Regions from separate parts of the Heyndrickxia sp. FSL W8-0423 genome, predicted to be linked through region 2. Evidence: riboswitches for the same ligand, from Rfam matches in the RefSeq annotation. Region 2 holds a riboswitch; the other holds the start of a gene.
What was found. A riboswitch is a leader RNA that binds a small molecule or an ion and turns the genes downstream of it on or off. The one in region 2 is predicted to bind preQ1.
Positions count from the first base shown of each region.

Region 1: another riboswitch for preQ1. It lies ahead of MKY81_RS08005 (QueT transporter family protein); the one in region 2 lies ahead of queF (preQ(1) synthase).

Region 1 covers NZ_JBBPBE010000001.1:1,584,047-1,596,500, reverse strand. Annotated here, with positions in the region: gene MKY81_RS08045 (zinc-binding dehydrogenase) at 1-126, opposite strand, end outside; gene MKY81_RS08040 (galactitol-1-phosphate 5-dehydrogenase) at 128-1,180, opposite strand; gene MKY81_RS08035 (PTS galactitol transporter subunit IIC) at 1,286-2,557, opposite strand; gene MKY81_RS08030 (PTS sugar transporter subunit IIB) at 2,608-2,889, opposite strand; gene MKY81_RS08025 (PTS sugar transporter subunit IIB) at 2,995-3,273, opposite strand; gene MKY81_RS08020 (PTS sugar transporter subunit IIA) at 3,286-3,756, opposite strand; gene MKY81_RS08015 (BglG family transcription antiterminator) at 3,786-5,831, opposite strand; gene MKY81_RS08010 (MGMT family protein) at 6,058-6,366, opposite strand; PreQ1 riboswitch class I at 6,455-6,499, shown strand; gene MKY81_RS08005 (QueT transporter family protein) at 6,508-6,993, shown strand; gene MKY81_RS08000 (hypothetical protein) at 7,256-7,390, shown strand; gene MKY81_RS07995 (GMC family oxidoreductase) at 8,215-9,729, opposite strand; gene MKY81_RS07990 (M16 family metallopeptidase) at 9,780-11,003, opposite strand; gene MKY81_RS07985 (nucleotidyltransferase family protein) at 10,993-12,204, opposite strand; gene MKY81_RS07980 (GNAT family N-acetyltransferase) at 12,218-12,454, opposite strand, start outside.
Region 2 covers NZ_JBBPBE010000001.1:1,689,262-1,701,715, forward strand. Annotated here, with positions in the region: gene MKY81_RS08475 (PLP-dependent cysteine synthase family protein) at 1-912, shown strand, start outside; gene MKY81_RS08480 (bifunctional cystathionine gamma-lyase/homocysteine desulfhydrase) at 921-2,057, shown strand; PreQ1 riboswitch class I at 2,123-2,169, shown strand; gene queF (preQ(1) synthase) at 2,290-2,790, shown strand; gene MKY81_RS08490 (queuosine precursor transporter) at 2,809-3,450, shown strand; gene MKY81_RS08495 (hypothetical protein) at 3,663-4,226, shown strand; gene MKY81_RS08500 (flotillin family protein) at 4,248-5,792, shown strand; gene MKY81_RS08505 (hypothetical protein) at 5,816-6,067, opposite strand; gene mreBH (rod-share determining protein MreBH) at 6,462-7,469, opposite strand; gene MKY81_RS08515 (TIGR03943 family putative permease subunit) at 8,005-8,841, opposite strand; gene MKY81_RS08520 (permease) at 8,858-9,718, opposite strand; gene MKY81_RS08525 (GNAT family N-acetyltransferase) at 9,925-10,338, shown strand; gene MKY81_RS08530 (acyl-CoA thioesterase) at 10,387-10,893, opposite strand; gene hutH (histidine ammonia-lyase) at 11,252-12,454, shown strand, end outside.

The DNA.
Region 1 (12,454 bases), 110 kb from region 2:
ATCTGAGCCACAAATCCCTGTATATGCTACTTTTATTTTCACTTTATCATCATATGCTTGTGGTTCATCTATATGTTCTAAGGACATTTGGTCATATCCTTGATCCAGTTTCATTACTGATTTCATTTTATTCTAACTCCTCATTAGGGATAATCATTACTTTGTTGTATTCTTCTTCACGATTAATCATCATGTTAAATGCTTTTTGGGTATCTTCTAATTTATAGCGATGAGAAACTAATTCTTTTAATTTGATTTTTCCTTGTTGAACAAACTCGATCGTATTCATCCATTCTTTTCCTGGGAATGGTGCAGAATAGGAATTCCAAAATCCTTTTAACGTTAATTCTCTTCTAAAAATATTTTCGAAAGCTTTTTCAGAAAGGGTGACATCAGAATAAGCAATTCCCAGGTAACCTACTTTCCCTTGTTTGCGAGTAATTAGTAAGCATTGTTCTTGGGTAATTTTTGACCCCGCACATTCAAAAGCGATATCTACTCCTAATCCATTTGTATATTCATAAATTTTTTTGATCAAATCTTCTTTTAATGGATTGATAGACTTTTCACAGCCCAAATCCATTGCATCCTGCAGTTTTTTATCGGATATATCGATCGCAATGATTTCTTTCACTCCTGCTACACGAAGCCATTGAATGGCAAGAATCCCGATTGTTCCCACACCAAATACGGCGACTACATCTCCAAGCTGAGGATGAATATTTAAAACCCCATGTAAAGAAACTGCTGAAGGTTCAATCATCGCTGCATCTTCAAAGCTCATTTCACCAATTGGTAATACGTTTTTTGCTGGAATGTTCACAAATTCAGCAAAAGCACCAAATGACTTTGATCCAATCATCCCATGATTTTCACATAAAGAAAATTGACCTCGCAGACAATATTCACATTCATTACAAGGAATAAAAGGAATCGCTGCAACACGATCTCCAATCTCCACATTCGTGACATCTTTTCCTTTTTCAACAACATAACCTGCGAATTCATGACCCATAATGGCAGGAAGCGGATATTTCCATTTGCTGACCATTTTATGTGTATCTGATCCGCATATTCCGGCAGCCATGACTTTCACCTTCACCTCATTTGGCTGACATTCACTAATTTCAATATCTTGATAAATAATTTCATTTTCTGAGTGCAAAACTGCAGCTTTCATGATGTGCCTCCTTTTTAGAGATTACTAGTTTAATAGATCACTGATCTATCTTGTAAAAGAGAAGATATCGGCGTGAAGGTCGATTTCCTTATAGTCTTAAACTCATTAGAATATTGCGTGCCAAGCTTGTGAAAATTTCAAAATTAACCAGTTAAACAAGTTACCACCTAAATCTAAGCTTGTAATCTTCGTTGCACCTTCTGGCATTTTAAATTGAGCACCTTCCATCATTGCTGTGTGTACTCCGGCGAAATTAGTAGCCATGTAAAGTGCTAATGCTACCATGACGGTACCTGCAATCAGTGAATGAATGATATTTCCTCTGCGTGATCCAACAACGAAAGCGATATAGAAAGGAATTGTTGCTAGATCACCAAATGGCAAGGTTTTATTACCTGGTAAAATTACAGCTAAGAATAATGTAATAGGAACGAGAATTAATGCTGTTGACATAACTGCCGGATGTCCTACTGAAAGTGCTGCATCCAGACCGATATATAATTTACGATCACCGTAACGTTTTTGTAAAAATGTACGTGCTGCTTCTGAAATTGGAATTAGACCCTCCATTAGGATTTTTACCATGCGTGGCATTAGTAGCATAACTGCCGCCATCGAAATTCCAATTTTTAATATACCGCCAATGTCATAACCTGCTAGAAGACCAATAATAATCCCCAAAATCAATCCCATCATCATTGGTTCTCCAAAAATACCAAAACGTTTTTGAATACTTTCTGGATTTGCATTTAATTTTTTGATACCAGGGATTTTCGATACTAACCAACCAATTAAAATTCCGATTGGAGCAAAAGCTGCAGTAGAACCTGTTGGCATGGAAATACCTTCAAGCCCATAGAACTTTTGGACCATTGGAGCTGTTTTGTCAGCAACAAATAAGACAGCGATTTCATAAATAACTGCGCAAAGGATAGCAAACCACCAGCTTCCTGTGATGATATAGCCTGTTGCACCAGCTGCAATAAAGTGCCAATAGTTCCAAATATCAATATCAAGTGTTTTTGTCACTTTCAATAGAATTAAAATAATATTTACAATTAAACAAACTGGGATAAGGATCGCCGCAACTGGTGAAGCCCAAGAAAGTGCAGCCGCAGATGGCCAACCTGTATCGATAATCGTTAAATTCAAGCCGAATCTTTCAACCATTTTTTGTGCTGCTGGACCTAAGTTATCGGTTAATACACCAATAACTAAATTAATCCCAACAAACCCGATACCAATGGTAATTCCTGATTTAAACGCTTTACTAAACCCTACTCTAAAAATTAATCCTAAAATTAAAATGGCAATTGGTAAGATGACAGTAGGTCCTAAATTTAAAACGTACTGTACACCGGATAATAGTTTGTCCATGCTTAACCCCCATCTCGTAAACTACAAAATTCATTTTTGCTAACAGTGTTTCACTTTAAATGGTCGAGAATTTTTTGATCTAACGCTTCCATTCCGATTCCCGTGATATAGGCTGTTGCTGTAAGTGCTGGAATATTGTAAGTTGTTGGTAGAATCGTAGTAGATACGATTAAATCCGCGCTTTCTTGACGAGAAGCAACTTCTGCGATTTTACATTGTACAACCTCAGCATTCACCCCGTTATTTTTTAATAAGTTTTCTACTCTTTCACAGACCACTGTTGATGTTGCGATTCCTGCCCCACAAGCGACTAATACTGTATATTTTTTCATGACATTCACTCCAATTGTTATTATTTAATTTGTTCTTAAATGAAAGTAAATCAATTAAATTACTTGGTTTTTAAAGTAAATCATTTCGCTGAAGAATATTGATTATTATTTTAAATGATCAATAATTTTTTGATCTAATGCTTCCATACCTATTCCTGTTATATAAGCTGTTGCCGTTAATGCAGGAATATTATACGTAGTTGGTAAGATTGTTGTTGATACGATTAAATCAGCCCCATCTTGGCGTGAAGCTACCTCTGCAATTTTACATTGTACAACCTCGGCATTAATACCATTATCCTTTAATAAATTTTCTACTCTTTCACAAACCACTGTTGATGTTGCGATTCCTGCTCCACAAGCGACAAGTACTGTTTTTTTCATTATTATTTCCTCCTAATTGTTTTCTTCCATTTGGTTAAATACCGTATAAATATCTTCAATATTGTTTGCTAATAACATTTGCTCGATTTTGCTACCGTCTTGAATGATCTGCATGATTTGTTGTAAAACTGTTAATTGACTATGCGGTTCATTCAAGCCTAGCATTAATACTACGTTAACGTCTGATTCTTTGGTTTTGTCATCCATAAGCTGAAACGACACAGGTTTTTTTAATGTTGCCACAGCAATAAATTGTTCCTTAACGAATTCAGGATCTGTATGGGGAATGGCCACATTATAATTATTCATACATAATCCCGTCGGGAAGACGGATTCTCTTTCAATTACTTTTGTTAGAAATTGATCTGTAACATACCCCTGTTTCAATGCTTCTTTTGCCAGTATTTCAAATAATTGTTCCCTGTTCTCACACTCTAAATTGACTTTTATTAAATCATCTTTTAAGAATTGCCCTAAAGTCATCTTCGTTTCCCCTCCTTGATGTTGCATGCTTATTTTGAATAGGTTTGAATGAGTTCATATAGTTGATCTAGGGCATCCATTTGTATCATTTTTTTGATATCTGCAGATGTACTAGCTAGCTTCATCAATTGCATTAATGCTTGAAAATGCTGATTTTTATCAACTGCTGCAATAACAACTACAAGATGAATTTTTTGATTGCCTCCTACATCTAATCCATTATTTATTTTTAATAAACTCATCCCTATTGAACGAACACCATCTTCCGGACTTGCATGTGGGATCGCTATATTCATTCTAAGCAAAATATATGGAGACATCGTCGGATATTGCTCAAGCATGGTATCCACATATTGCTTTGTAATAACCCCTTTATTCAAAAGTGGCTCCGAAGCGATTTTTATCGCGTCATGCCAACTATCCACATGGTCTCGTATAACCATCGTTTCTGGTGTAATTAAATCAGACAAATAACATCCTGCCTTTTGTTTAGTTGGATCAGATTCTTGAATCGAAAAATAATCCTGTAATGCATTAATTAATCCCTGTTTTTCTTCAATTTTTGCATACTTTCCAATAATATCCACAATTTGATTCACATTAATAACGGATGAATTTAATCCAAAAATCGTTTTCATTACACGTTGGCGAAGCTGAACTTTTTCAAAATCAGTAATAAATCGTTCAACAATAAAAAGCTGTTTGTCTGTTTGCAAAGGTACTGGAGAAAAGACAATATCAATTTCTCTATTGAAATTTTCAAATTCACGAACAGATAGTGCATTATAGAAATAAATTTCAGGAAACAATCCTCTTAATGTATTTTCCATCAACTTTGATATAGATACTCCATTTGGACAAACAACGACAGCCTTTTTCTTTATTTGAATTGTTTCACCACTATTGATTAAATGTCCACCGAGGAAGATTGTAATAAACATAACTTCACTTTCAGGAATACTACATCCTATATATTCTTCCAGCGGTTTAATTGAATCTTTGACAATATAATGGATTGCATCAAATTCTTCACTAAATTTCTCAATCATCGAATAATTGGTCGTTAAATGATATTTAATTCGATAATATGCCGGTTTCATGTGCAAAACTAATCTTTCCAGTAATGCATCTTTATCTTTTAAAACGATAACTGCTTTTTTCTCAAAAAGATCTAAACTATCTCTCAATGCTTGGATGAATTGTGGCAATTCATTTTTTGTTAAAAATTGTGACGATAATACATTTGATGTTAGCAACTGCAACGTTAGAAATAAACGTTCAGCCTTTGGAATATCTTTCCCATCCTGAATGAGGATTTCAGCCGCTTCAAATTCCTTTGTATCAGATAACTCTTCATAATCAATATGGTAAGGATTAGATACGAGCTTACCTCTATTTATTCTTTTTGAAATAATAGCAATAACATAAGGGAGAAGTTTCATTCTTTCATCACTAAATTTCAAATGAAGTCTCGTTTCAACCTCTTCCATTTGTGCTTTCAGCCTTTGAATCTCTTTCCCTTGTATTTCAATTATTTGTTCAATATAGGATTCACCATTATAAATACTAAATACGGATTGTAAAACATCTACTAAAAGTTTTCTTTTGTTCCATTCAGTTCCCGAAAGATCATAGCCTTTTACTCTCGAATAAACAATTGTTAAATCATATTTAGCGACTATATTTTGAGCCGATTTCAGATCCCGCAGTATGGTGTTTTTGCTCACTTCCATTACGGAGGTAAAATGTATTAATGATAATTCCTCATTACTGCTTAAAATCATTAATAGAATTAGAACTGCTCTTTCTTTTTCCGAAGGAATATATTTTTGTTTAGATGGTTCAATCGTTTCAGTAAACAATTCGATTAATACCGGATTCACAATAAACTTCCCACTATTTGTTCGTTTAATGGCCGGAAAATTTTTTTCCAGTAACCAGTCATTGATTTTCTTAAAGCTATAACTAATTTGCCTTCGAGATAATTGATACTTTTCCTCAAGTCTTGCATTTGATATTTCGGGGTTACCAATAACCTCTTTTAATAAAGAATTACTCCTTTCATCTAAATACATAATTGATTCCCCCTAACATATTTTTAGTTTATCAGAAATTATCAAGCTATTGGTTGCGCTTTCATAACCATTTGTTGCAGGGAAAATGTGCAACGTGATGATGTATTATTATTTTTTCATAAATTTAAATAACTTAAGAGGAGGCAATTGAGCATGCAATAACCTGTGCAGTACATATCGTTGCACAGGCCCTGTCGAAACATTTCATATTGTTTTATCTTGATAATTATTTCGGATGAAACCGATACTTTCCAAGATCAATCCGATCATTCAAGCCGAATTCAATTCCTTCATTTTCAAGAGAAAATTTTTGTATTTGAAAATATTCATCATCCGTAAAGCCAATTTGGCCTTTCGCATTTACCACACGATGCCATGGTAGTCGGTGCTTTTTACTCATTGAGTGAAGGATGCGGACGACTTGTCTCGCTGCCCTCGGACTTCCCGCTAATGTCGCAATTTGTCCGTAAGTCATGACTTTACCTTCGGGGATATGTTGAATAATTGAAATGACTTGTGAAGTAAATGGAGTCATATGCATCTTTTCCTTTTTCTACTAGTTTTGCAGTAATGATTGACGTGATTGTAATATATATTATACTATAATAGCTTGAATATTTTTGAAAGACGTGGTTCGTAACCATCCCACGATAAAAAACTAAGGAGAGAAAAATATATGAAAGTAAAAACACTCGTTGTAAATGCGATTATTGCCGCATTGTATTTTGTAATTTCCCTTGTTATCCAGCCGATCGGATTCAAGGCGATTCAATTCCGGATTCCGGAAATGTTTAACCACTTAATCGTTTTTAATAAAAAATACTTTTTTGGAATTGTTTTAGGAGTCATTCTTGCGAACTTCTTTCTATCACCAATGCCGAATTTTGATCTAATTTATGGTGTGGGGCAATCAATTATTGCATTATTGATTACGATTGGGGTATCATATTTTATTAAAAATATATGGGGACGTATGATTGTTAATACTATTGTGTTCACCTTTACAATGTTTATCATTGCTTATGAGCTGCAGCTAGCCCTTGACCTTCCTTTTCTTATTACCTGGCTAACTACCGCAATCGGTGAATTTGTAGTCATGGCTATCGGGGCACCAATCTTTTATTTCTTAAACAAACGCGTCCATTTTGAAAAACAAGTATAAATAAGAGCGATTACTGTTAGAGCCCTTATTAAGACTAGAAGGTTTTTCTTTAATGGCAGTGCTGAAAGAAAAAAATTTCTCTCAGTTAAACGTAAAAGGGCATGACTGATGGCATCTACATATTCTTTTGAAAGTGTATGTTTATATTCGATTTGAAAAAACGCATTTTTGCTCATCATCCATGCCCCTTTCATGAATATATGTATTTATTGTACCAGAATGCACATTCATATTTCAGCAAAAATGGGTTAACTTTCCACAAATGGCAAATGATACTGTAAAGAAATACCGACAAAGAGAATTAGCTGAATTTCCAAGGTGGACGGATGAAGCTGATACTAATGCTCCAATGAGCATTCCCCACCCTACCACTATGGAAGAACTCCAATGCAAGTAATCGGAATGGTTGAATGATAAAGCAGCAGAGGAAACTCACTCAAATTCTAATCCTGAAATCGATAAACTTTGTATATTTACATGAGTAACAAGGAGAAACGTGCCTAATTTGCCAACTGTTTATTCTTCAAATATCCCCATATCCCTCTTGAATCTTTTTTTCGGTCAATCCCTAAAAAATCACACCTGATAAAAATAAGCGAATAACAACTAGCCAGTTGTGACTATAGGGGGTTTATAGGGAACTAAAAATCTTTAACCAGAATAAAATCCCAGATTTCGGACAAAAAGCAAGGGATTTTTGCTTTTTAAAAGACTTAGCAGAAGGTACTCTTTTTCGAGAACAGCACCGGTGGAGCTATACTAAACAGATTGCCCCCTACACGCTGAAACATGTTTGGAGGTGGTCAATAGTTGGCTTCTTATTAGGTGAATCATGTCCGCAGAACCACCATGTTAACCATATTGTTCGTATTATTAAACCGTAACGTAATTTTAGAATAGTGGGAAAATAACAATTTAACTTATGTCCAAAATTAGGGAATAAATTCGAAAACGACTCTTTCAAGGTACTTGCACCTGAAATTTAAACGATTTACTTCCTACTAAATGACCCACAACCAACATTACTCTTACTCGTCAACAAATCCAAATAAATGATGGGTAGATTATTTAGATTTGATGTATTAAGTAGGTTTAAACACCTAGTATAAATACAATATTACGATATCCCATAAGTTATAAAACATAGACTTAACCTAAGGTTCATCCCAAATACATAAAAATACAAAACTAAATAAAAACATACTTAGATTGACACCACTATTAAATTATAATATTATCTGCAATTCTCATTGCATTAGCTTGTATTGTTAATGTAGGATTTACACCACCTGCAAAAGGCATAAAGGATCCGTCAGCTACATATAAATTATCTAATGAGTGAAATCTACCGAATTTATTGACTACTGAGGAACTTTCATCTGAACCAGCCCTACAAGTTCCGTGTAAATGTGCACTTCCTAAATAATAATTTGATGGTGTACAGCTTATGTCTTTAGCTCCCATTGCCCTTAGTATTTCTTTTGCACGCTCTTTCATGTAATATAACCTCCGAGAATCTACTTCATGTGTCTTGTAATCAATTAGAATCCTAGGTAAACCCAATTCATTTTTTTTATTAGATAATTTCACCCTATTTGTAGCCATCGGTTGATCAGCAAGTATACATTCTAATTGTACAAATACTCCTTTATTTTTACTAGGTATATCAAACCAAGGATTAGTTTCATAGATTAATCCACCTAATCCTGAGGGGCAATTTCCATCAACATAATAATCTGTAATAGATATAGTTGAATATAGTCCTTTTAGTAATGGCTTTACTTCATCAAATTGATGCTCATTTACCCATCCTGATACAAACTCACTAACTTTAAAGCTTAATCCTGCACCAACTAGTCCATGCTTATTACCGATACCATTTGGCCACCACTTGTTAGTAGAACGTAAAACCAATGCAGAGCTCTGAATTGCGTTACATGCTAAAACAAAATGCTTTGCCTTTACTTCAAAATTTTCACCAGTTTTAAGATTTATACACTTTATTAAATCAACTGTATCAGGTTTACATTGGATAATTTCCATTGCTTTAGTATTTGTATAAAGGGATACTTTATTATCTTTTAATAACGGTTTCAATATTCTTGTAAAACTATCTGCCTTTGCACCAACGGGACATGCATAATCAGTACAGCTTGTTAAATTCCCGCAAATCGGAAATCCATTATCAACATTAGAGTTAATTGCTAACGGTGTAGGAAATGGATTTAAGCCTAATTTTTTTCCAGCTTCATTAATTAAAATTCCTTGTTGACTATATGAATGAGGAGGGTGCAGTTTTCCTGTACTGTATTTTGGATAAAATGGGTCTTCAGTTGTATCTCCACAAACAGTCAACATCTTTTCTACTTTATTATAATAACTATCCAATTCATGATAACCTATTGGCCATATTGGATCTAACGCATCCTGTGCTACGTAATCTCTGGCATTGAAATCAACATCTCTATATCTAAAAGAAACTCCTCCATAGAAAACAGTTCCTCCACCAACAGCTATCGCTGTCCACGGATAACCATTTAGCTTTATCTTTCCATCTAGATTACGTGCATATGCTTTCTCTGAATTTTCCATAATTGAATTTAAATTAGTGCCCGGGGAGATAAAATCTCCCTGTTCAATAATGGCAACTGAGGCACCTTTGTTACAGAGTACTTTACTAAGTATGGAACCCGCTGCACCACTACCAATAACACAAACATCATATGTTTTACTCACTACTTCACCTCAAACAAGCTTTATTTATAATTTTTCCCCTCTAATTTATATTAATAACCTATTGATATATAATAAGGTTCATTTTTCAAAAAAAGCTTTTCCATTACACAGAATACTTGCTCTAATGTTATTAACTCTATTTTATTTAAAATAGTTTGAAGTTCATAAACCTTTCCAAATAACATATAATTCCTACCAATATCAAAAACCATGTCTTGGGGGTTATCATACGAAAAAACAATATCTGCCTTCAAACGTTTTTTTAATATATTGAGATTTAGGTCCTTTTTCTTGTCGAAATTTTTAATCGTCTTCAATATTTCATTGAATGTTCTATTTTTCTTTTCCGGAGAAGTAATAAACCCAATTAAAAATTGTACACCATCTTCAAAAAAATTAGGTTTCGACCATACTTCGTATAAAAAGGAACGTTCTTCCCTTGTTCTAAGAAAAAGTTTTGAACTCATTCCTTCACCCAAATATAAATTTATCAAGTCATATATCCATCTTTCCTCTGTTTTCCAATCCCCTATTCTATAACCTAAACAAGAGTAAACTAATTCTGGGTTAATAGTTTTATTAAAAATACGTTTTTTTTCCAAACTATTTATTTTCATATTGTTACTTAATAAATAATCCGAATTATGATGGATTCTCTTCTTTATTTGTGATAAACTAAGCATGATTTTATCAAAATCACAATTACCGAATATGCTCACAAATATATTGGAAGTAGTAAACTTTTCTTTAATAAACCTAGAAATACTAGAACCATCTATAATATCTATAGTACTTTCAGTTCCAATAACAGATCTTCCCCTTTGACTTTCCGGTCCCCATAATAACTTCATCATCTCAGTTTTTATTAAATATTCAATTTCGTTATTTACATATTTTATTTCTTCTTTAATAATACTTTTTTCATTTTCAACATCAGAATCATCAAATTTAGGATCGAAAATCATTTCAATTAGAATTTTAAATGCTTCGATACTAGAATTTGAAAGAGCCTTCATCTCATAACAAATAAAGTCTTGACTAGTAAAAGCATTGATAGATATTCCCTTTCCTTCTAAATATTGAAGAAATTTAGATTTCCTTATATCTCCAATGCCTTTAAAATTAATATGTTCAACAAAATGACTCATTCCCTCAGGAAAGCCTTGGTCGTCTGCGCGTATGAATAAATTAGTAATAAAAGAATAGTTGTTTTTATTTTCTTGATAATAAACTTTAATCCCATTTTCTAATTCTACAAAAATACTAATCTCCAACCTTTACAATTAATTTCTCCTTCTCCTCTTCTAATTCATCTTCCTCAAATAGACAATAATTACTAAGCAAAAAACTTCCTACCGGGGATATAACAAAATAATTATTATTTTCTTTATAGAATTTCCAATTATCACTAGTATTTTCTAAAATAGGAACAAAGTGCACATGAATACCATTTTTAAACCTTAAATCAACAGGAATAATCCAATCTAACTTTTTTACAAATTTTAAACATTTATCCCGTTGATAATAGTACTCTCCTAATAGTCGAATATAGTGAATATATAATTTTAAAAACGATTTACCACCATACCGTTTTAACGTTAGTGGAATTACGTGTCTTATTTCCATCATAAAACTATACTTAATCAAATGAATAAACTTTATTTTTGGATCGCTATAACTTGACCTTAATATTTGGTTAAACATCTTTTTTAATCTTTTATACTGAAAATGTAGTTTCCACTCTTTGATTTTACTATTAACAAACCCTGTATCGATAGTGCTATTATTAGTTAAAAAGTAATAATCAACCGCATCTCTTAGCCTATTAAATTTATTACCTCCTGCTTCTGCAATCAGTATTATAAGATTCCATTCATCACTCGGTATATAATACTTCATTGAGTGATACTCAAATAATCTTCTTCGACTCCACATTCCTTCATCAGTAAGCCACGTACATTCTGATATAAGAAATCCCCCCACATTAAATTCTATATACACAGGGTTGTCGCTTTTCAATTCTTTATAAACTGCTATTACCCCACGGGCTTCGCCTTTTTCTAACGAAAAAGTAGGAAAATAATCAAGCTTATAACCTTCCTCTTTTAACATTGGATATATTTCAAAAAAACTTTCTATATTTTTTAATAAAAAATCAAAATCTACGGATTGACGGGATATGTGACTTGGATAGTATTTTCTCATTGCTAAACCTTTTAATACTACGTAGTCCACCTGCAATCTATTGAGGGTTGAGATTACCTTATTAATTTCTTTAAGCTTCCCCTCATTAATCATTATAGAATTTTCCTCATTATTATTTGGCATTTTAAAATCAGGATATCTATCTAAGAAAGGATCGATTAAACGGTGATTCTTTATTAAATTAATAATAGAAGTTCTATCATATGATTCCAGGTCATTTTCACTATGTCTTTTTGTGGCTATATCAAATAGAAATCTTTCAATACTCATTTTTCTTTACCCCTTATTTAATATTAAATCTACCTATATATGATTTCTCCCTCCAGCCATTTTGCTTAAGGTTTTCTAAAATTTTTAAAGACTTCTCCGAATGTGGTTCCACACTTCCTTCTAATACAGTTATTTCATTACTAATACAGAAGTTTTCAAATTTCCTTTTTAAAAGGTCATATACACCATTTCCAGAGAATTTATTTAATACATAGGAGTCTACCAAAACAGCTTTTTCATCGTGCATTTC
Region 2 (12,454 bases):
CATGTTAGTGAATTGATTGGAAATACACCGTTAGTTGAAATTACATCTTATTCACTTCCAAAGGGTGTTCGTTTATTTGCGAAACTGGAATATTTTAATCCAGGAGGCAGTGTCAAAGATCGTTTAGGTCAATATTTAGTGAAACGAGCATTAGAAGAAGGGAAGCTGCAGGAGGGTGGAACCATTATTGAGCCGACAGCTGGTAATACGGGGGTCGGCCTAGCATTGGCTGCTATTAAGTTTGGGGTAAAGGCGATTTTCGTTACACCAGAAAAGTTTAGCATTGAAAAGCAAACACTCATGCGGGCACTTGGTGCAACGGTAGTAAATACGCCTACAGAATTGGGAATGCAAGGTGCAATTGAGAAGGCTAAGGAACTTTTAAAAGAAATTCCTAATTCCTATTACCCTGGACAATTTCAAAATTTCGCGAATCCGGATACGTATTATGAAAGTTTAGGACCGGAGATTTACGATGCTCTTGATGGGAAGATTGATGTGTTCGTGGCGGGTGCAGGTTCCGGTGGTACGTTCATGGGAACTTCCCGCTTTTTAAAAGAAAAACTCCCTAATATTAAAACAGTTGTTGTTGAGCCAGAAGGTTCCATTTTAAATGGTGGTGAGTCTGGATCACATCGGACAGAAGGGATAGGAATGGAATTTTTGCCGCCATTTATTGATCGGGAGTATTTCGATGAGATTCATACGATCCCGGATGAGGATGCGTTTTTTCGCCTAGCAGAGATTGCGCGAAAAGAGGGGCTTCTAGTGGGGAGTTCTTCGGGGGCTGCTTTAGAAGCATGCTTAAGAGAAGCAAGGCAAGCAAAACCTGGCACGAATATTGTGACCATTTTTCCAGATAGCAGTGAACGATATATAAGCAGCGGGATTTATCAATTCAATGAAAGGTGAGAAAAAAGATGAAGAAAAAAACAAAGTTTATTCATGGCGGCATTAGTCGTGATCCATATACAGGAGCTGTTTCAACTCCTATCTATCAAGTAAGTACGTACAAACAAGAGGGAGTCGGGAATTTTAAATATGAATATTCAAGAACGGGAAATCCAACTCGTGAATCATTGGAAAAACTGATTGCAGATATTGAAAATGGAACGCGCGGCTTTGCCTTCGGATCTGGGATGGCTGCGATTACTGCTGTGATGAATTTATTCTCATCAGGCGATCATATTATTGCAACAGATGATGTGTACGGCGGGACGTTCCGTGTGATGACAAAGGTATTAAATCGTTTCAATCTTGAAGTCACTTTTGTCGATACAAGTGACTTAGAGGCAGTGAAAAATGCCGTCCAACCAAATACGAAGGCAATTTACGTTGAAACGCCAACAAATCCGTTGTTGAAAATTACTGATATTCGTGCGGTGAATGAGATTGCAAAGGAGAAAGGACTAAAACTGATTGTCGACAATACCTTTAGCACTCCTTACTGGCAAAATCCATTGGATTTAGGTGCAGATATCGTCCTTCATAGTGCAACGAAATATCTTGGCGGACATAGTGATGTCGTTGCTGGTTTAGTTGTTGTTAATGATGAAAAATTGGGTGAGGATGTTCATTTTATTCAAAACTCAACAGGCGGTGTTCTTGGTCCGCAAGATAGTTGGTTATTAATTCGTGGGATTAAAACATTAGGAATTCGCATGGAGGAAATTGAAAAAAATACGTTGGATGTCGTGAAATTTCTTAAAGAGCATCCGAAAGTGGAAAAAGTCTTCTTCCCGGGTTTACCTGATCATCCTGGTCATGAAATCCATCGCGCACAAGCAGATGGGTTTGGGGGAATGATTTCCTTTACGGTAGAAAGCCAAGAAAAAGCATTATCTGTATTGAAAAATGTAAAATATTTTACATTAGCAGAAAGCCTTGGTGCGGTTGAAAGTCTTATTTCGATCCCATCATTAATGACACATGCGTCGATTCCTCGGGAGCGTCGTTTAGAGCTTGGAATTGAGGATGGATTAATAAGAATATCAGTAGGGATTGAAGATATCGAGGATCTCATCGAAGACTTAGGGCAGGCACTAGATTCTAAATAATTGCCTATTGACGGATATGACCATTTTTTATATGCTAAAAATTGTACAAATTCATACCCGTACATACGGGAGAGGTTCATAGCTGAAACCCTCTATAAAAAACTATGGATTCATGTCATTTAAAGCCATGTCCATATCAGGATATGGCTTTTCTTTTTGACCATTTATTATAGTAGCTATGAAAAACGTGAACCTCTCTTAAATGTACGAAACATTTAAAGGAGGTTTTTTTATGTCCGGAAGAAAAAAAGAAGAAGGACTAAATGATTTAACATTACTAGGGAATCAAGGAACGAAATATGCATTCGAATATGCTCCACAAATCTTGGAATCGGTTGATAACTTGCATGTGGATCGTGATTATTTTGTGAAATTTAATTGTCCGGAGTTCTCTTCACTATGCCCAATCACACACCAACCCGACTATGCAACCATGTATATCAGCTACATCCCTGATAAAAAAATCGTAGAAAGTAAGTCTTTAAAGTTGTATTTATTTAGTTTCAGAAATCATGGGGATTTTCATGAGGATTGTGTAAACATTATCATGAATGATCTTATCAAGTTACTAGACCCGCGTTATATTGAAGTTTGGGGGAAATTTACGCCACGCGGCGGGATATCGATTGATCCGTATTGTAATTATGGAAAAAAGGGAACTAAATTTGAGGATATGGCAGCATATCGTCTGATGAACCATGATATGTATCCTGAAACAGTAGATAATCGATAAGGAAGGAATCAAGCGACTATGCTGTTATATTTAAATGGAATATTTGTAGGTTTATTAATTTTATCTAATATTGTCGCGGTAAAATTATTTAGCATTGGTGATTGGGCAGTGTTGCCTGCTGCTGTCATCATTTACATTTTTACGTATCCGATTGTGGATACGATTGTTGAAGTGTATGGAAAGGATGCGGGACGTAAAACGGTAAAGGCAGGCTTAATGACACAAATGCTCGCCATTATTTTTATTACGATTACGATTTATTTGCCGTCTGCACCATTTTTTGAGCATCAAACAGAATATCGAACAATTTTAAGCGGCAGCTTTCGGGTCATTATCGCAAGTCTTGTTTCTTACGCCGTTAGTCAGAATCTGGATGTATTTGTTTTTAATAAACTGAAGCAAAAACATGGAGTGAAAAAGCTCTGGCTTCGAAACAATGCCTCGACTATGCTTAGTCAATTAGTGGATACAACGATTTTCATTTCAATCGCCTTTTTTGGCACAATGCCTGTTGCTGCATTAGCAACACTTGTCTTTACACAATACGTATTTAAATTTCTTGCTTCCATAGTTGCCACACCATTTGTTTATTTATTGGTAAAAATTATTCGGAAAAATAAAATAAACTCCATTTCGAAAGAAATAGAATATTTGTCCTAGTCTAAATTATGGTACAATAGATGTATGTCGATGCAGAGGACATTCTCTGCATCGAAGAGTTTTGTCTACATACACTTTCTTCACTCGTAAACTTTTTGAAATATTTTTGAAACCTTCTTAATCTTTTATCCGTAAATAAATCATAAAGAAAATTTGAAGGGTGTGATCATCATTCATCGTTTTCACAATTACACGTAAAGGATTTGGTGCGAATGACCATTTTCGGAACATCAATTGAAACGATTTATTTAGTTCTCCTAATTGTTGCGGGGAGTCTTACGATTCTTTATATCCTGTTTGGGGATATTTTCCACGGAATCGGGGAGGCACTCAGTTTTTTACATCCAACATTAGTGTTATCTTTTATCACCTTTTTTTCCGCATCCGGCTATATTTTTGAGCGCGTAACCTCATTATCTAGCATTCTTATTATGGCCATTTCGGCAATTATTGCAATTATACTCGTCACACTATTAAATGTATTTGTCCTTATTCCACTATCTTCTGCGGAAGAATCACTTAGCTACACTGAAGAATCTTTAAAGGGACGGGTAGGGAAATTAATCATTTCGATTCCACAAGACGGATATGGTGAAATAGTCATTGACAGCAAAAGCGGAATGATTTCTAAACCCGCTGCCAGCTACGAAAATCATGCAATTGAAGAAGGCAAACAGGTGTTAATCATCGAAGTAAAAGATGGGGTTCTTTATGTCGTTCCATATGAAAATAATCGACTATATAATGAAGACCTCGAAAAAATAGAAACGATATAATTTTTGTTAGGGGGAGAAGCTATGCTTGAAGGCGTAGGACTATGGGTTATCATTGGGATCGTTGCATTTTTGATTATTGCATTAATTGGTGTATTCATTACAAAATATCGAACAGCGGGCCCTGATGAAGCATTAATCGTAACAGGTAGCTATTTAGGTGGACGCAATGTTCATACAGATGAATCAGGTAACAAAATAAAAATCATTCGAGGTGGAGGTACATTTGTACTTCCTGTATTCCAACAAGCACAACCATTAAGCTTACTATCTAGTAAACTCGAAGTAACAACGCCTGAAGTGTATACCGAGCAAGGTGTGCCAGTCATGGCTGATGGTACGGCAATTATCAAAATTGGCGGATCCATTGGTGAAATAGCTACAGCAGCTGAACAATTTTTAGGAAAAACAAAACAAGACCGTGAGAACGAAGCGAAAGAAGTATTGGAAGGTCATCTTCGTTCAATTCTTGGTTCGATGACAGTTGAAGAAATTTATAAAAATCGTGATAAATTTTCTCAAGAAGTTCAACGTGTCGCATCACAAGATTTAGCCAAAATGGGATTGATTATTGTCTCGTTCACGATTAAAGAAGTTCGCGACAAAAATGGATACTTAGATTCTTTAGGGAAACCAAGAATTGCTCAGGTGAAACGTGATGCCGATATCGCAACGGCGGAAGCAGATAAAGAAACAAGAATTAAGCGGGCAGAAGCTGCAAAGGATGCTCAAAAAGCAGAACTCGAACGTGCAACTGAAATTGCGGAAGCAGAAAAAGTCAATCAGTTAAAAATTGCTGAATTCCGCCGTGAACAAGATATTGCGAGAGCGAAAGCCGACCAAGCATATGATTTAGAAACGGCTCGTGCGAAACAAGACGTAACCGAACAAGAAATGCAAATCAAAATCATCGAGCGTCAAAAACAAATTGAATTGGAAGAAAAAGAAATACTTCGTCGTGAACGTCAATACGATTCAGAGGTTAAGAAAAAAGCCGATGCCGACCGTTATGCAGTCGAACAGGCAGCGGTTGCAAATAAAGCGAAACAAATCGCCGAAGCAGATGCGAATAAATATCGAATTGAATCAATGGCAAAAGCAGAAGCGGAACGAGTCCGTGTAGACGGTCTTGCAAAAGCAGATGCACAAAGGGCGCAAGGGGAATCTGAAGCTGAAATTATCCGTTTAAAAGGTCTCGCGGAAGCAGAAGCGAAGAGAAAAATCGCCGAAGCGTTCGAAATGTTCGGTCAAGCGGCTGTTCTCGACATGGTGATGAAAATGCTTCCTGAATACGCGAAACAAGTGGCTAGTCCATTAGCTAACATCGACAAGATTACAGTCGTTGATACAGGCGGAAATGGCAGTGAAGGTGGCGCGAATAAAATTACAGGCTATGCAACAAACTTAATGTCTACTTTACAAGAATCATTAAAAGCATCTTCAGGTATTGATGTAAAAGAATTACTTGAAAACTTATCAGGAAAACACAATATTCGCGGCAGTATCGATCAATTAACGTATGAAATGAAAGAAACAAAAGGTCAGCTCGCAGCTGATAAAGAAGAATAAAGGATAAGAACGAAAAGGAACAACTACTCGATTAGTTGTTCCTTTTCTTGTTGACGGATGTTTTTGTAAATGGAGAAGAAATATCGGAATTCATCAAAAAGAAGACGGTCATACTCTATAAAATCAAAGTCATCAAAGAAGTCTTCTAATACATCGGGATCTGTATTTGATAATATGCCCGAGATTTCAATGGGAGTTTTTAAATGATTATACAGATGCCCATACCCTGAGTAAATAAACATATCCTCGATTTGGTGTTCTAAAATAATAATCACTCACTTTTTGTTTGTTTATGATTTAGTATTACCAATTAACTAGCGGTTAGTGCATTTATTTTGTTAAAGGAATCGGACAGATTATAGGATAGTAAATGAAGATAATAGTATATCCATATCAGTTTTATATTGGTTGGAGTTTGAAAAGGGGAGTTATGTATATGAAAGAGCTAGAATCATATAGATAAAAGGCTGAAACTACGAATTATGTATGTCAAAGCGCTCAAATGACATAGATAAAAGGTCAAAACTAAGAATTATGTATATCAAAAAAATGCATATGATACAGATTGAGCCATCTAATCCATTATAGCCAGTCCAATCAATCTCGGTAATCAATATTCAAAAATAATACCCATCGCCAAGTTAGCGATGGGTTACTAGAATAATAGACTTATTTTGCCACTGTTTGCAGTCTATTAATAAACTGCAATGAGCGTCCTGTACCGATAGCAACGGATTCTAATGGACTTGGAGCCAAATGAACAGGAACGATGATTTCTTTGCTCAGCCATTCTTGAATGCCATTAAGCATAGATCCGCCACCTGTTAAAATCACTCCTCTGTCAACGATGTCGCCACTAAGCTCAGCAGGACAGTTTTCAAGGGTTGCGCGAATACTTTCTAATATACTTAGGAGGGATTCGCGGATTGCACCTTGGATTTCCTTTGAGTGGATGCTAACTGTTTTTGGGAGTCCTGATACTAAATCACGGCCTCGGACATCCATTGAAATCCCCTCATGATCGACAAGTGCATAGCCAATTTCCATTTTTAATTGTTCAGCGGTACGTTCTCCAATGAGAAGATTGTAGTTTTTTCGAACGTATTGAATGATATCTTCATCCATTTTGTCCCCGCCGATGCGAAGAGTGTTGCAAGTTACTACCCCGCCATAGGAGATGATAGCTACTTCTGTTGTTCCACCGCCGATATCGACAATCACATTCGCAACTGGCTCGTCCACCGGTAAATCGGCACCAATCGCAGCAGCAACCGGCTCCTCAATTAAATGAACCGTTTTTGCACCCGCAAATTTAACCGCATCCTGGATGGCGCGACGCTCAACAGAAGTTGCACCAGAAGGAGTACATACTACAACACTTGGTTTGCGAACAGCAAAACCTAACTGCTTGCCGATTCTTTTCATGATTAATTTCAACATTTCAGTTGTAATATCATAATCGGCAATAACTCCATCTCGTAATGGACGAATCGCCACGATTTTTCCAGGAGTTTTTCCTATCATGTTTTTTGCATCTGTACCAAAGGCCAGTACACGTTTCGTTTCAGTATTAATTGCAACAACGGATGGCTCGTTTAAAATAACACCTTTATTTTTACTATAGACTAATATATTTGCAGTACCTAAATCGATCCCTATTTCTGTACCTGAAAACATATATGTTCACCTAACCCTTTTCATATGACTTTCTTCTTACATATACTACTTCAATAAAGTATAAGGTATTTATGAGGGTAATTATGAATACAGTTTATTCCATTACGTAATATTACATTTTTTAAAATAGGAATATTTTAGACAAGCCATGATAAGACTGGGGTAGGGGCGATTGGTTTTTATTTAAAAAAAGAGTGTGTTAACTAAATTTAAAAATTGTAATGTAACAAAATAATCAGGTGGATCGGTTTTACGTGTATATCGTTATGCGGATCATCGTTACCTTAACGAGCGTCGGATTATCAGATTGTGGATCATAGAATTTTGTTTGTGCCGCATGCAACTTGATTTGAGGATCATAGAAAAACGTTTGTGGATCATAGGCTCTATTTTGAATGAGAAATTTTTAGTTTGAGGATCATACAAATTCATTTGTGGATCATAGTCACTTTTCAAACGGCGATTTTTGGTTCGTAGATACGAGTCCCTGTTTAATAAAAAAGGTCCAAATCAGATGCGATTTGAACCTTTTTTATTAATACGTACGATACACATACGGATCCTCTGGTTTAGGGATTGTCTTCCATTTTGTTACTTCTAAAACAGGGATCGTTTTCTTAAATGGTTGATAATATTGATTACTTAATTTTCCTTCAACATTGATCCATTCATCATTTTTGAAATGAATATCTTTCGGAAACTGCACGAGCATCCCGAAAACGCCAGAATCGGCAATACAGTGAATAATTCCAAAACGGAATAAGAAAATTTGATTCGATTCAAGTTCCTTTTCATTGTACGTAAAGCCTTGAACCTGAATGGTTTTGTCATCAAAATAACCCGGGAACTTATAAATGGTTTCCATCCCAATGAGAAAGTCTTTATCATTCAAGACAACTTTTTGCTCATTGTTAACAAATTTTTTCTTCGCCTTATCCATGTACTCGTCATAGCCTTCCTTCCCGTAGTAAATACTTGAATCAGGCTGTAAAAATTGGTGGATGGCAGATGAATCTTTATCATTATACACATCAAAGTGAAAGCCTTTTGCCTTAACAATATTAGAATCAAGTGTTGCAATCGGAATAAAGAAGACAGAAATTATCGGGAAAATCAGAACAGGATAGAAAATATACTCTTTCCACCCTTTTCTAACATGGTGATGATCACACCCAGGTCCACAATCGTCTTCAGAAGCTTTATCTCCCTTTACATAAATAATAAGTTGAACAAACGTAAGGAAAAACATAACATAAATTGTAATGTAGGAGATATAAGAATACTTCATATTAATATATTTAGAGATGTTGCCTGTTACATGCAGATGCATGAAAAGAAACGAAAATCCAAGTAAAATAAGAAATCTAAGCATCTTTTTCCCTCCTAACTTATAAAAATCCTATAACTACTGAACCTAAAAAGACGAAGATACTTACATAGATAAATAAATATAGAACAAACTTAGATTTGAATGCACTTAACATCATTAACGTATTTTTAATATCAAACATTGCACCGAACACAAGAAAGGCAACTAATGAATTCAATGAAAACGTACTTTGGAATGATGCTGCGACAAATGCGTCTGCCTCTGAACATAAAGAGAGGATATACGACAATGCCATCATCACGATATTCGATGAGTAATCACCATGTCCAATCGCAGTTAAAGTAGATGTTTTTAAAAATGTTTGCATCGCTGCGGCAATAAATGCACCGAGAATTAAAAACTTACCAACTGAAAAGAATTCATCAATTGAGTGTTGGAGCGTCCCTTTCATTTTTCCAATAAAACCACGTCCATGATCGTGATGGTGATGATCATGTGCTTCATTTCTTAGTTGGGAATCTTTAAATTGATAGGACAAAATGAATCCGATGATAAGGGCGACAACAAAAGAAAGCCCGCCTCGATAAAGCACCATTCTCCAACTGTTTCCAAAAGCAATATAAGTCGAAAATAAAACAATCGGATTAATAATCGGTCCGGTCAACATGAAACCAATCGCTGCATGAAGTGGGACACCTTTGGCCATTAATCGTCTTGTAATCGGAACAATTCCACATTCACACGCTGGAAATAATGCACCGATAATTGTAGCTGACAGCACCGCTAAAAAGCGATTTTTTGGAATTACCCTGGCAATCATCTCTTCAGTAATAAACATTTGAATTACGCCTGAAATAATGACACCTAATAGAACAAATGGCAATGATTCAATTAATATACTAATAAAAATTGTATTCATTTGTAAAAATGATTGAGAAAACAATTAATCCACCTCCGAATAGATATGGAAGTTCTTCGACTAAAATTAACTTGTCTATTATAGCACACTATTAAAATTACGTATGAGTAGAAAAACTCCTTTAATGGAAATGAATTCATGCTACAAACAGATTGAGGGAGGAACATTCGATAATCATGTAGAAATTATCTACGAGGAGGGGCCATATGGAAATACATAATGATTTTTCGAAAGTAAATCTTGAAGAAATGAAAGAAATATATTCATCTGTCGGTTGGACAAAGCATTCCGAGGAAATTATTAAGCAAGTATTCGAAGCGAGTAATGTACTTGCTTTTGTCACCGTAAATGGTCGGATTGTTGGATTTGGAAGGGCAATGAGCGATGGCGTGTTTAATGCGGCAATTTATGATGTTGTTGTACACCCGGATTTCCAAAAACAAGGGATCGCAAAACAAATTATGCAGTATTTGCTTGATGAGCTAAGTGATGTTTCCTGCGTTCATTTAATCTCTACAACGGGAAATGAGGGCTTCTATAAGAGGCTTGGTTTGAAAAAATTAAAAACGGGAATGGCCAGGTACTTGAATCCGAATCTAGCACATGAATATTTAGAATAGCATTAGACAAAAACGCTTGGAAATTTAATTCCAAGCGTTAGTTGTTATTTACTCCGAAAAGAACTGCGCAAGTTCTTCACTTTCTCTTTTGCGCATTTTACGATGCTCGGCTCTTCTTTTTGCTGTTTCATTTAACCATTTTTCTTGATCAGTTTCAGGAACGACAATCGGAACCTCAACCGGACGACCGTTTTCGTCTATGGCAACGAAGGTTAGAAAAGATAAAGCGGCAATCGCTTTTTCTCCTGTTAAAAGACGTTCGGAAGTAATTTTTACAAAGACCTCCATTGAGCTTCGTCCTGTATAAGTGACCATCGCCTCCAATGTAACGGCATCGCCGACCCGAATCGGTTTGATAAAATCAACTGAGTCAGTTGATGCAGTAACAATGGGATTTCTTGCGAATTTGGTAGCTGCAATCGATGCAGTGTCATCTATGTAAGCCATTAATTTGCCACCAAATAATGTTCCGTGATGATTTGTATCAGGCGGGAGAACATGACTCGTTTTTATTGTTAACGTTTCTCTCATAAATTTCGTCGGACGGTTACTCATTTTATTCACCTCAATTTAATTTTACTATATCCAATGAGCATCATGATTATTTGACTAGTTAATAATACCATAATTTTACCGAGAAATTATATTAAAATAGCCTTTACCTTAGTAATGAAGTAGCTTATTACTTTGATGACTTGTTAAAATATGGATGAAATCAATTGACAAAGAAGAGGGATTACACATAATCTATAAATAAGGTTATTACTTTCGTGGAGGATCCGACATGTTCATGCAAATTGCTAGGAATTTTCGACATCCACATAATTTTTTTAGGCTTCGTTCCCGCCAAAGGGGATGAAGCCTTTTTTCTTTAGTTCACTACCGTACTATTTTAATCAAGGGGGAAGAACAAATGATTCAATTAACAGGAAATACATTAACAATCAATGAAGTAAAAAAAGTGTTATTCGACAATGAACGAGTCGAAATCGCTAAAGCGAGTATGGAGAAAGTAAATCAGAGTCATGAAGCAGTACAACGAATTGTAAAAGAGAAGAAAGTTGTTTATGGAATTACAACTGGTTTTGGAAAATTTAGTGATGTTTACATTGATTCAGAAAATGTCGAAGAACTGCAATTAAATTTGATCCATTCTCATGCATGTGGGGTTGGTGAACCATTTCCTGAAATCGTTTCAAGGGCGATGCTATTATTACGTGCAAATGCTTTGACAAAAGGATTTTCCGGTGTGCGTCCATTAATCATTGAAACGCTTGTGCAATTTATCAATGCCGGCATCCATCCGGTCGTGCCACAACAAGGCTCATTAGGAGCAAGTGGTGATTTAGCGCCATTATCACATCTTGCACTTGCGATTATGGGAGAAGGGGAAGTTTTTTATAAAGGTGAAAGAGTTCCTACGGAAGTAGCCCTAAACGATACAGGAATCGAACCTGTTACTTTGCAGGCGAAGGAAGGGTTGGCCCTTATTAACGGGACACAGGCAATGACTGCTATGGGTGTCGTGGCCTATATTGAGGCGGAGCAACTAGCAAAACAAAGTGAGTTAATCTCTTCTATTACAATAGAAGCATTACAAGGGATTATTGATGCCTTTGATGAGGATGTTCATGTTGCCCGCGGGTATCAACAACAAGTGGATGTTGCAAGAAGAATGCGTGAATATCTATCTGACAGTAAACTTATTACCCGGCAAGGCGAGCTGCGAGTACAGGATGCGTATTCATTAAGATGTATCCCACAAGTACATGGTGCCTCATGGCAAGCACTAGATTATGTAAAAGAAAAATTAGAAATTGAAATCAATGCCGCTACTGATAATCCATTAATTTTTGATGACGGAGAAAAAGTCATTTCGGGTGGTAATTTTCATGGACAACCAATTGCGATTGCGATGGATTTTATGAAAATTGCTGTAGCGGAACTTGCCAATATTTCTGAAAGAAGAATCGAAAGACTCGTAAATCCAAGTTTAAACGATTTGCCAGGTTTCTTAAGTCCAGAACCGGGACTTCAATCGGGTGCCATGATTATGCAATATGCTGCGGCATCTTTAGTATCTGAAAATAAAACGTTGGCACATCCTGCAAGTGTT